One region of the Rhizobium lentis genome, then DNA from elsewhere that is predicted to be linked to it. Evidence: predicted binding sites of a transcription regulator. Region 1 holds the regulator's gene; each other region holds the start of a gene.

Region 1 (2,978 bases):
ACAGGCGCGCCCATCGCCGCCATGATCGGCAGCGAGCGCATGTCGGAGACCAGCGTATTGTAGCCGAAGGAGGCGCCGCGCTCGCACAGCAGTACATTCGGATTGCCGCTGGCATTCAGCTTCTTCAAAACGTTCTTCATGTCCCAGGGCGCCAGGAACTGTCCCTTCTTGACATTGACGACGCGCCCGGTCCTGGCGGCGGCGATGAGAAGGTCGGTCTGGCGGCAAAGGAAGGCAGGGATCTGCAGGACATCGACCACTTTTGCCACCTCGGCGCACTGCTCAGCCGTGTGGACGTCGGTCAGGACAGGAAGGCCGAATTCCTTCTTCAGGTCGGCGAAGATCTCCATGCCCTTTTCAAGGCCGATTCCGCGTTCGGCCGAGAGCGAGGTGCGGTTCGCCTTGTCGAAGGAACTCTTGTAGACGAGGCCGATGCCGAGCTTAGCGCAAAGCTCTTTCAGCGTACCGGCGACCATGAAGGCGTGATCCCGGCTCTCCATCTGGCAAGGCCCGGCGATCAGCGACAGACGGGTGGTATTGGAAAAGATGACCTGGCCGTCGCCTTCGCCGATCTTGACTTCGGAATTCGTATTGGAGCTCATCGTGGTTCCTCGAAGGCGAAGAGCGTGCCCTGGCCGGGCGCGGGCTTCACCAGAATGCGATTGTTCTTGCGCGTATACGTCACCCCGTTAGCAGCCAAATGCGCTTCTGTCACGGCAAGATCGGCGACATTGAAGAGGATTGCCCGGCCGCGCAGGCCGCGCTCGGCGGCCGAGACGGCTATCTCGAAATAGGCCTCCAACCCTTCCGGCGTCATCAGGCTGATTCTCGCATTCGATGCTGCGATCTTGACGCCGAAGCCTGTTTTCTCGATTGCCGATTGCGCCGCGGCGAGGCTGACGAAGGCGCCGAATGCGGCCGGTTCCGGCGCGCAAAGCGCCACCTCGGCAATGCCGGTGACGCCATTGGCATGTTTCTCCAGCGCACCACGGTCGGCCGGGAGCGGGTTGATGCGCTGACAGGTGAAGAGGAAGAAATCAGGCGCACGCAGATCGCTCGCAAAGGCCAATCTGAAGCTGCCGACGCTCTCGGAACCATCCGGCATCTTCATCGGCCGGCTGAACTCCAGCATCTCGCCGGCGCTCGATCCCCTACTGGCGAATTTCCTATGATCGCGGGCAGCATCTTCGGTGGCGAAAACGATTGCCGAAAGCCCCTCCTCGCCGCAACGAAAGCGAAAGGCTTGGTTGCGGGCGGTGAAGACATTGCCTTTCAGCGCCGATGCGTCGCTCTCCTCGATACTCGCGACGCCGAGCGGCTCCAGATAAGTTTTGTCGGCAAGGAAGACGCAGGCGTTTTCCGTTCCAAAGGGATGGCGCGCATCGGCGGCTACGGTGAAGCCAAGCTTGCCGAGCCTCTCGCGCGCCAGATCGATATTGACGACGGGCAGAACGACGTGATCCAGCGGGTGCGGCTTGGCGAGATGCTCGTTCATCGGTTCCTCTCCCAGAAACGACAGGAGATGTGCGACAGCACCTCCCTGAATGCAAGACATGGCGCCAATCCGGCGAATGAAAATAAAAATCGCGACGAGTTGGCGTGAAGTTTTACGGAAATTTAGCTACTTGCGGAACACATATGGAACATATAGGGTCTGTTCTGGATTTGTTTCAATCACGGGGTCTGACGTCGATGCTCACGCGCAAACAACAGGAGCTTCTCCTTTTCATTCATGAGCGCATGAAGGAATCCGGCGTTCCTCCCTCCTTCGACGAAATGAAGGATGCTCTTGATCTCGCCTCGAAATCCGGCATTCACCGCCTGATCACGGCGCTCGAGGAACGTGGCTTCATTCGCCGCCTACCGAACCGCGCCCGGGCGCTTGAAGTGATCAAGCTTCCGGAGGCCTATAGTCCCAGTCTTCAGCCGCGCCGCGGTTTTTCGCCGAGCGTCATCGAGGGCAGCCTCGGCAAGCCCCAGCCGACCGCAGCGCCCGCTGCCGCTAAACCGGTTGCCGACAACGGCAACTCTGTTTCCGTACCGGTCATGGGACGAATCGCTGCCGGCGTTCCGATCTCGGCGATCCAGAACAACACGCACGACATCGTCGTTCCCGCCGATATGCTCGGCTCCGGTGAGCACTATGCGCTTGAAGTCAAGGGCGACTCGATGATCGAGGCCGGCATCTTCGACGGCGATACCGTGATCATTCGCAACGGCAGCACGGCAAGTCCCGGCGATATCGTCGTTGCCCTTGTCGACGACGAGGAAGCAACGCTGAAGCGTTTCCGCCGCAAGGGCGCCTCGATCGCGCTGGAGGCCGCCAACCCCGCCTACGAGACCCGCATCTTCGGGCCCGACCGCGTCAAGGTGCAGGGCAAGCTCATCGGCCTCATCCGCCGCTATCACTGATACCGGACAGACCAGAATCCGTAAAACTGTCGTTGCGCCAATCATAGGCGCGATGGCGCATCCATGGCCGCGATAGGGCATTGAAGGCGGTCGCCACCTCCGGGCCGCCGGCGGTGATGCGCAGTTCGACCGAACCGGTCCGGCGCAGCGTCTCGCCGGTAAACAGCGTCGCGCCCGAGCGGCAGCTGGCCGAGCGCAGGCGCACCGGCGTGATGACAATATCGCCGGCATCGCAGGCCGGTCCGAGATAGGCGGCGTTCTCGATGACGGTCACGACATGACCGTTGGCGAGCTTCGCTACGCACCAGGCTTTCTTGACGCAGGAAAAACGCTCCGCGGTACCCCCCGCTGCGGCAGTCCGCATTGCGAGCCTCGCTTCGTTCTGCTGACCGGCCGAAAGCCTGAGGCGGCGATCGTCTCCCTCGGGAACAGCAGGGCCATCCAGCATTTTCGGCGGGTCATGAGTGGGCAGAACCAGTGCCCTTTGCCACTGGTCGAAGATGAAATCCGGCGGCCTTTCACGATTGGAAGCCATTGCCGACGCCTTGACGATCGCGACCAGACCG
Region 2 (2,978 bases), 2.2 Mb from region 1:
GCGGGCTTCAAATTCAAGCGCGAGCGCCTTCTGCGACGCAGCCTGAACCGCCTTGGCATCCGGTCCGTCCGTTCCCGCCACCGGCGTGAAACGGAATCCGCTCAATTGCCCTACATGATGTCCTTCAACGAAGACATCGCCATTCACACTGATTTCAGCTTCCAGCATCGCATTCTCTCTCAGGCGCTTCATGAGCACAGATGTCCTGCGATCAACAAAGCGTTTCGTCAACCTCTCATGTAACGCATCGGACAATCGATCTTCGATTTCCCGCGTCTTTTCCTGCCAATGTGTCGGATCGGCAAGCCAGCCGGGCCGATTCGAAACGTAGGTCCAGGTCCTTATCTGCGCGATTCGCGCCGAAAGCGTGTCAATTTCCCCATCTGTTCGATCGGAGCGATGAACCTGCTCCGCGAGAAACTGCTCGTTCACCGTGCCATAGCGGACGAGATCGGAAAAGAGGGTCGAGATAAGATCGGCATGTTGTGCCGGTGTGATACGCCGGTAGTCGGGAAGCGCGCAAGCCTCCCAGAGTTTTTCGACGCGCGCCGGTCTGTCGGCGAGATCGATGACCTCGGGATAGCGCGAAAGCTGCTCGAGCGCCTGCTGGTCGACCGCGGGCAGCGCCCTCGTCAGCCCCGGCACGCGCGGTCCGGCCTCGAGGCTGGCGCGAAGCGACTGGATCGAGGAGAAGTCCATCTCGGTCGTGCGCCACTGCAAGACTTTGACGTTGTCGAACTCGTGCCCTTCGATGTGCTGCACCAGCTCATCGTCAAAGGGGGAGACCTGCCCGGTCACACCGAAGGTTCCGTCGCGCACGTGCCGTCCCGCACGTCCGGCGATCTGGCCGAGTTCGGCTGGATTGAGATTACGGAACTGGTAGCCATCGAATTTGCGGTCCTGGGCGAAGGCGACGTGATCGACATCGAGATTGAGGCCCATGCCGATCGCATCCGTTGCCACCAGATATTCGACGTCGCCCGCCTGATACAGCGCGACCTGCGCATTGCGGGTGCGCGGGCTCAAAGCCCCCAGCACGACAGCCGCGCCGCCGCGCTGGCGGCGGATGAGCTCGGCGATGGCATAGACCTCGTCGGCGGAAAAAGCGACGATGGCCGAGCGCTGCGGCAGCCGGGTGATCTTCTTCTGCCCGGCGTAAAGGAGATGCGAAAGCCGCGGCCGCTCGACGATCGTGATGCCGGGCAGGATGTGCTGCAGGATCGGCCGCATCGTCGCAGCACCCAACAGCAGCGTTTCATCACGGCCGCGAAGATGCAGGATGCGGTCAGTGAAGATATGGCCGCGCTCAAGATCGCCGGCGAGCTGCACCTCGTCGATCGCAACGAAGGCAGCCTTGGTCTCGCGCGGCATTGCTTCGACGGTGCAGACGGAAAAACGTGCGTTGGGCGGCGAAATTTTTTCCTCGCCGGTGACCAGCGCCACGTGCTGCAAGCCGACCTTCTCTACCACCCGCGTATAGACCTCGCGCGCCAGCAGCCTGAGCGGCAGGCCGATCACGCCGGTCCCGTGTGCGACCATGCGCTCGATGGCATAATGGGTCTTGCCGGTATTTGTCGGTCCGAGCACCGCGGTCACACCGCGCCCGCTCAGAATCATCGGCTGCGAAGTCAGAGTCATGGTCCATGCAAACGAGGCGGGCGCCCCAGGGAAATCTCGGCTCCTCGATGGAAGCTAGAGAACACATGGACAGCTGCCGCCGCAAACGCAAGGGCAGATTTCAAAATGCACCTGAGATTACGACCTTTGCGAGTCCCGCAGAACGTCCGTAGAGATGATTCGGAACAGCGTGAGAACGAATCAGCGACGAATCGCTGACTCCCGCTGATTCAGCTTTTGTTCACGGCTAAGTATTGATTTTGAATCACTTTTTCCCACTAGATGCTGAATCACGACCCTTCCGCCCGTTGGCATTTTCGCTGTCGCCATCGGCTCCCTTCCGACTGATTGTCGGCAATTGAAAATTGCGCCGAAATTAACTTGTCGACCAAAGCCGGAACGAATCGGAGACGAATCGCTGACCATTTCGTTTTCGCCTTTCGTTCACGGCCATATCTGGTGGCAAAGCAGCGCCGATGCGCTAGATGCGGATCGCCATAGGATCTCCTCCTCCCGCGTCCCCGCATCGGCATTAATCTTGGAAAAGGTGGATTCAGAAGACGTTAAGTCGGAGACCCAATGTCGGTGCGTCGATCATACAGGGAACGAATCGCTGACGAATCGGCGACATCGCGGCTTTCCCGCTTTGTTCACCACAACATATTGTATTTAAAATATTTTTTTACCATGCCAACAATTTTCCGAGGTGACGAGGACCAGATCGCGCCACATTTCCAATACCGAACCGGGAACAAAAATCGCCAATGCGTGTTTCTTGTCCATCGAAATGCGGATGAATGAAGGGAACACCTCATGCTTGGCACTATACTTCTGGTTATCCTCATTCTGCTCTTAATCGGAGCCTTGCCGAATTGGGGCTACAGCCGCGGTTGGGGCTATGGACCTTCCGGCGGTTTGGGGCTAGTTCTCGTCATTATTATCATCCTTGTACTCATGGGCCGCATCTAAAGGCCAACAAACCTGGGGAGTTACGACATGATGAAGAAGATTGTTCTTATCGGCGCGCTGGTTGGCGCTCTCGCATCCTGCACGGCGACCGAGCAGGGCACGGCGATCGGCGCCGGCACCGGTGCGGTCATCGGCGGTGCCGTCACCAACAGCTGGGGTGGTGCCGCTGTCGGCGCCGTTGCCGGCGGTCTGACCGGCGCTCTCATCGGCCAGTCGGTCGAACGGCGCGGCTACTGCATCTATCGCGACCGCTACGGCCGCCGCTACGAGGCTCGGTGCCGTTACTGATCAGCAGCAGCATATCGGACTCCCAACGGGCGCTTATGCGCCCGTTTTTCTTTGCCGTCGGGCCTGTCAATATGGCGTTGACAGTCGGTCGCGAAAGTCAAACC
Region 3 (2,978 bases), 1.5 Mb from region 1:
AGCCTCGATCGAGCGGATCGGTTTCAGCAAGCCGAGCCGGCCTCATTCTCCATCTCGATATATCCCACACCGATAATCGTGCCGTCGGCCGCGCGGATGAATGACGGCAGATAGTGCGGCTCCGCCGGCTCGCAGGCGGTCGTCTCGGTATATTCGTTGAAGGCGATCTGATCCTTCGGCAAAGCGGAATAATCCATGCCCGTTTCAAGCGAGGCATAGGCTGGGCTGGCAAAGACGCCGCAGCCGATGATCAAGGTGGACGCCCGGAGGCGAAGAAGCGTCTGCATGATGGTCTCCAGCGTTTCAGGTCCGGCTTTTCAACACCTGGGAGGGCGCTTTGGTTCCCTCAGCGCCGCAACAGGGGCCCACGCACATCGCCTCGGCCGACCAGGATTTTCCGGGCGTCGAGATCGCCGAGCGCATGAAGGAGGCTCTCGACTGAAGCACTTGTCCCCGCCGCGCCGTGACCCTGCCGGTCGGATTTATCAAGATCGGGAAAACAGGTTCGGATAATATTCAAAGACAATAGGCAGGCAGCCCTTGGCGAAAGTTGGAACGCTTTCCATATCCCTCGGCAGTCTGTAGAGGGATGACGAATGAAAGCGTTTTTGCCCGCCTTGTTGGCCGGGGCCATGCTCGCCGGCTGCTCCTCGGTCGATACGCCGGCGCTGGAACCCATTCCCGGCAGCATCACCTATGGCGGCCAGCCGCGAACCAAGCTCACCAAGTCGCCGATCGGCAGCGCCGTCCATCACCAATTCTACAGCGAGACGGGCCAGCGCGTGGAGGAAACCTATATTCTCCAACCGGACCGCAGCCTGAAACTGGTGCGGCGGGTGGTCGGTCCGGATTTCCCCGATTGAGGATTGCCCGCTTACCGGCTTGACAGCGGCGGCAATCGCGAACATTCAAGGAACATCTAATCTTGCCGCAGTGATTCTGCGGGAGCCCGACCGGACGGCTGGATGTATCTCGAAAAGCTCAATCCCCAGCAGCGCATGGCCGTCGAACACGGCACGCTCACCGACGGAAGCCATATTGCCGGGCCGCTGCTGGTCATTGCCGGGGCGGGCTCGGGCAAGACGAACACGCTGGCGCATCGGGTCGCCCATCTCATCGTCAAGGGCGCCGATCCCCGCCGCATCCTGCTGATGACCTTCTCGCGCCGGGCGGCGGCCGAGATGGCGCGACGCGTCGAGCGCATCTGCCGCGACGTTCTCGGCGCCAATGCCGGCATCATGGCCGACGCACTTTCCTGGTCCGGCACCTTTCACGGCATCGGCGCGCGGCTGCTGCGCGATTATGCCCAACAGATCGGCCTCGATGCCGATTTCACCATTCACGACCGCGAAGACAGTGCCGACCTGATGAACCTCATCCGGCACGACCTCGGCTTTTCCAAAACGGAAAGCCGCTTTCCGGCCAAAGGCACCTGCCTTGCCATCTATTCCCGGGCGGTGAACTCCGAAACCGCGCTCGACCAGGTGCTGCGCGATGCCTTTCCCTGGTGCGCGGCCTGGGAGAAGCAGCTGCGCGAGCTTTTCGCCTGCTATGTCGAGGCCAAGCAGGCCCAGAACGTGCTCGATTACGACGACCTGCTGCTCTACTGGGCGCAGATGGTCGGCGAGACCGCCATTGCCGAGGATATAGGCAGCCGCTTCGACCATGTGCTCGTCGACGAATATCAGGACACCAACCGGCTGCAGGCCTCGATCCTGCTGGCATTGAAGCCGCAGGGCCAGGGGCTGACCGTCGTCGGCGACGATGCGCAGTCGATCTATTCCTTCCGCGCCGCGACGGTGCGCAACATCCTCGATTTTCCCGCGGCCTTCAGCCCGGCCGCCAATATCGTCACGCTCGACCGCAACTACCGCTCTACGCAGCCGATCCTCGCCGCCGCCAATGCCGTGATCGATCTCGCCTCGGAGCGCTTCACCAAGAACCTGTGGACCGAGCGCCAATCGGCGGAGCGGCCGCGCCTCGTCACGGTGCGCGACGAGGCCGAACAGGCGCGTTATGTCGCCGACAAGGTGCTCGACAATCGCGAGGAAGGTCTCAAGCTCAAGCAGCAGGCCGTGCTCTTTCGCGCCGCCCATCACAGCGGGCCGCTGGAAGTCGAGCTGACCCGGCGCAACATTCCCTTCGTCAAGTTCGGCGGGCTAAAGTTTCTCGACAGCGCGCATGTCAAGGACATGCTGGCCGCCCTTCGCTTCGCCCAGAACCCGCGTGACCGGGTGGCGGGCTTCCGGCTGATGCAGATCCTGCCGGGCGTCGGGCCGACGACCGCGCAGAAGGCGCTCGACCTGATGGCCCAGGATGCTAGCCCGCTGTCGGCTCTGGCCGCCATGCCGGCGCCGCCGCGCTCCGGCACGGATTGGACCGATTTCGTTTCGATGCTGCAGGAGCTGAAATCCGGCAAGGCCGGCTGGCCGGCGGAAATCGGGCTGGCGCGGCAATGGTACGCGCCGCATCTGGAGCGGCTGCACGAGGACGCATCGACACGGCAGGCCGACCTGCTGCAGCTCGAGCAGATCGCCGGCGGTTATGCCTCGCGCGAGCGCTTCCTTACGGAACTCACGCTCGATCCGCCGGATGCGACCAGCGACCAGGCGGGCGTGCCGCTGCTCGACGAGGACTATCTGATCCTGTCGACCATCCATTCGGCCAAGGGCCAGGAATGGACGAAGGTCTTTATGCTGAACGTCGTCGACGGCTGCATTCCGAACGATCTCGCCGTCGGCACGACCGCCGAAATCGAGGAGGAGCGCCGGCTGCTCTACGTGGCGATGACCCGCGCCCGTGACGGCCTCGATCTCGTCGTGCCACAGCGCTTCTTCACCTACGGCCAGAACACGCAGGGCGACCGGCACGTCTATGCCGCGCGCAGCCGCTTCATTCCGGCGACGCTCTTACAGTTCTTCGAGGCCTGCAGCTGGCCGCTGGTGAAATCGGAAGCGGCCGCCCAGGCGCAGGCGCGG
Region 4 (2,978 bases), 1.2 Mb from region 1:
CGAGGTTTCATGCGGCTGAACCTCGCACGCCAACCCGATTTCCCGCAAGTCCCCGGATCAGGGCGGCGGCCGGGGACGGTCCGGCGGATGGTGGCGGTCAGGGCCATCCGCGGGAATTGCGCTCGGGGCTCGAAAACAGGGCGGTTTTTCTGAGCAGCCGATGCGCAAAGCTCGAAGCAATTCCAAGAAAGTGTGAAGTGATTTTCCCAGGCAAAGCGCGAAGCGGTTTTGCCTGAATTACGCAAACACAAAAGGCTAGAGCAACGACAGCTGCACGCCGCTGCCATCGGGCGGCACGAACAGATCGTCGCGCAACGGCACGCTGCGGCGCGTCAGCTCGAAGCGCCTGGCCGCCATTTCGAAGCGGCGCGCGATCTGCCAGGCATAGGGGCCGGCGCCTTTCATGCGCTTGCCGAATTCGGCATCGTAATCCTTGCCGCCGCGCATCGAGCGCACCAGCGACATCACATGCCGGTAGCGATCAGGATAATTCTGCAGCAGCCAGTCTCGGAAGAGCGCGCTGACTTCAAGAGGAAGCCTCAGGATGACGTAGCTCGCCTCGGCAGCACCGGCGGCCTTCGCCGATTCGAGGATGCGCTCCAATTCGTGGTCGTTCAGCGCCGGGATCAGCGGGGCGGCCATCACAGCCGTCTGGATGCCTGCTTCGGCAAGCGTGTGGATCGTCTCCAGGCGCCGCGGCGGCGTGGCGGCGCGTGGTTCCATCGCTCGGGCAAGCTTGCGGTCGAGCGTCGTCACCGAGATGCCGACGCGCACCAGGTTTTTCCGCGCCATCTCCTGCAGGATATCGAGGTCACGCAGGATCATCGCTGATTTTGTGACGATCGATACCGGATGGTTCGCTTTGTTCAGGACCTCGAGGATGCCGCGCATGATGCGCCATTCCTTCTCGATCGGCTGGTAGGGGTCGGTATTGGTGCCGATCGCGATCACCCGTACCTTGTAGCCCGGCTTGGCGAGTTCCCGCTCCAGCAGCTTTGCCGCATCGGGCTTGGCAAAGAGCTTTGTCTCGAAGTCCAGCCCGGCGGAGAGCCCCATATAGGCGTGGGTCGGCCGGGCGAAGCAATAGATGCAGCCGTGCTCGCAGCCGCGATAAGGATTGATCGAGCGATCGAAGGAAATGTCAGGTGATTCGTTTCGGGTGATGGCCGTGCGCGGTTTTTCGACCTGCACTTCCGTCCTGAATGGCGGCAGCTCTTCCCATGTTTGCCAGCCGTCGTCGAAGGTCTCCCGCTGCAGCGCCTCGAACCGCCCCGTCGGGTTCAATCCCGCCCCACGCCCGCGGCGCCGATCGACCTCGACCCGCAGACCGGAGGAAACGATCATCGCATCGGCAATATCTGCCGTATTGGCAGGCGCGAACGCGGCCTGCCCTGCCAGGGACTGCTCTCTCATCGGATTCTCCCGCGGCGGAAAAGCCACTGCCTCCGCCCGTCTTGATGATTAAATTCCTATCGACAAAATGAGAACAATGCAAGAACAAAATGCGCGAAACGGCGCTGGCAAAAATTTGTGCGGCGCATTATAGATGATCAATGTTGACGGTTGTTCTCGAATGCCAGGATCAGGAATCCGAGCTGGCGCAGACTTTATCGGTATTGGTGGCAGGCGCGGTGGAAGGGCTGGTCAGCGATGTGATCGTGCTCGATCACGGCTCGCACGATGGCACCTCGCGGGTCGCCGATGCCGCCGGCTGCCGCTTCCATTCGCAATGGGATATCAAGGACATCGTCCGCTCGGCCCGCGGCGAATGGCTGCTCTTCGTCGAGCCGGGCGCCAGACCCCAGGCCGGCTGGATCGATGAGATCGCCGAATATATGGCGCTGAACAAGGCGCCGGCGCGCTTCACCGCTTCGCGCGGTTACCGGCGCCCGTTCTTTCAGCGCGTCGCTCGCACTCGGCCGCCGCTGGAACTGGGATTGCTGATGCCGAAGAACCAGGCGCTCGCGACCGTCAAGAGTGGCATGCGCCTTGCCGACTTCGTCAGGGGCCAGAAACCGCGCAAACTCGCAAGCGAGCTCATTCCCTCCTGGGTCACTCGCGCCCGCTAAGCAGTTTCACTCGTGGTATCCCAAAGGCAGCCGTGGCATGCTTCGCCCCTGTCGTGCAAAGATGGCACCCGATCGAATTTGGCGCTATAATTCCCTTATGGCGCCGCCGAAGCGCCCCGCTTCGCTGGATGGCCATGGAATGCCGTTAGACGGCAGAACAGGTCGGCAAACTCTCCTCTTCTGCCGGAAGCCCGGCGAAAGGAGGTGCGTCATGGCACGCGGTGGGATTTACCGCGTGCGCTGTAGGATCTACGGCGGACGCAATATGATTTACGGTCTGCTGGCCGTCATATTGCCGACAGTGATGATCGCGCATCCGCATTCAGCAGCGTCGCAGACGATGCTCAGTTGCGCAGGCCGGTCCGACGTCATCAGTTTCCTCGACAGGAATTTCGGCGAAAAACTCACCGCGGTCGGGCTGGTCAACCAGAACTCCATTCTCGAGGTCTATGCCGCCAAAAGCGGAACCTGGACCCTCGTCGTCACGGATGTTCACGGCACAAGCTGCATTCTGCTGTCGGGTGACAGCTGGGAAACGATGCCGGCTCTGCCGGGCATTGAAACATAGCGCATGACCAAAGGGGATGTGAATGCGGGTCAGCCGGGTTACTTCTTCGCGCCGCGTTTCAGATGCTCGTCCAGGCGCGGCATGATCTCGACGAAATTGCACGGCGCGCTGCGGTAGTCGAGTTGTCCTTTGAGAATGCCGTCCCAGGCGTCCCGGCAGGCGCCGGGCGAGCCGGGCAGCGCGAAGATGAAAGTGGAATTGGCGACGCCGGCCGTAGCGCGCGACTGGATCGTCGCCGTGCCGATCTTCTCATAGGAAATACGGTGGAAGACGGCGGAAAAGCCGTCCATGCGCTTTTCGAACAACGGTTCGAGCGCTTCGGGCGTCACGTCGCGTCCGGT

The links. The regulator LexA, encoded in region 1, represses DNA repair genes until DNA is damaged. The targets are predictions, from matches to a motif close to TGTTCNNNNTGTGTTCNG.
Region 2: a site for LexA is predicted at 1,799-1,816, ahead of J0663_RS08125 (helicase-related protein). Genes of this name have one in related genera too.
Region 3: a site for LexA is predicted at 901-918, ahead of J0663_RS11610 (ATP-dependent helicase). Genes of this name have one in related genera too.
Region 4: a site for LexA is predicted at 1,483-1,500, ahead of J0663_RS13065 (PA0069 family radical SAM protein). Genes of this name have one in related genera too.

Annotation. Positions count from the first base shown of each region.
Region 1 is NZ_CP071454.1:3,913,824-3,916,801, reverse strand. Features, by position in the region: gene kdsA (3-deoxy-8-phosphooctulonate synthase) at 1-602, opposite strand, end outside; gene J0663_RS19045 (VOC family protein) at 599-1,495, opposite strand; gene lexA (transcriptional repressor LexA) at 1,693-2,412, shown strand; gene J0663_RS19035 (ComEC/Rec2 family competence protein) at 2,393-2,978, opposite strand, start outside.
Region 2 is NZ_CP071454.1:1,688,880-1,691,857, reverse strand. Features, by position in the region: gene J0663_RS08125 (helicase-related protein) at 1-1,638, opposite strand, end outside; gene J0663_RS08120 (DUF3309 family protein) at 2,431-2,586, shown strand; gene J0663_RS08115 (YMGG-like glycine zipper-containing protein) at 2,614-2,874, shown strand.
Region 3 is NZ_CP071454.1:2,413,141-2,416,118, reverse strand. Features, by position in the region: gene J0663_RS11620 (hypothetical protein) at 24-287, opposite strand; gene J0663_RS11615 (hypothetical protein) at 597-863, shown strand; gene J0663_RS11610 (ATP-dependent helicase) at 966-2,978, shown strand, end outside.
Region 4 is NZ_CP071454.1:2,716,197-2,719,174, forward strand. Features, by position in the region: gene J0663_RS13060 (ribonuclease HII) at 1-11, opposite strand, end outside; gene J0663_RS13065 (PA0069 family radical SAM protein) at 256-1,413, opposite strand; gene J0663_RS13070 (glycosyltransferase family protein) at 1,554-2,069, shown strand; gene J0663_RS13075 (hypothetical protein) at 2,281-2,637, shown strand; gene moaB (molybdenum cofactor biosynthesis protein B) at 2,676-2,978, opposite strand, start outside.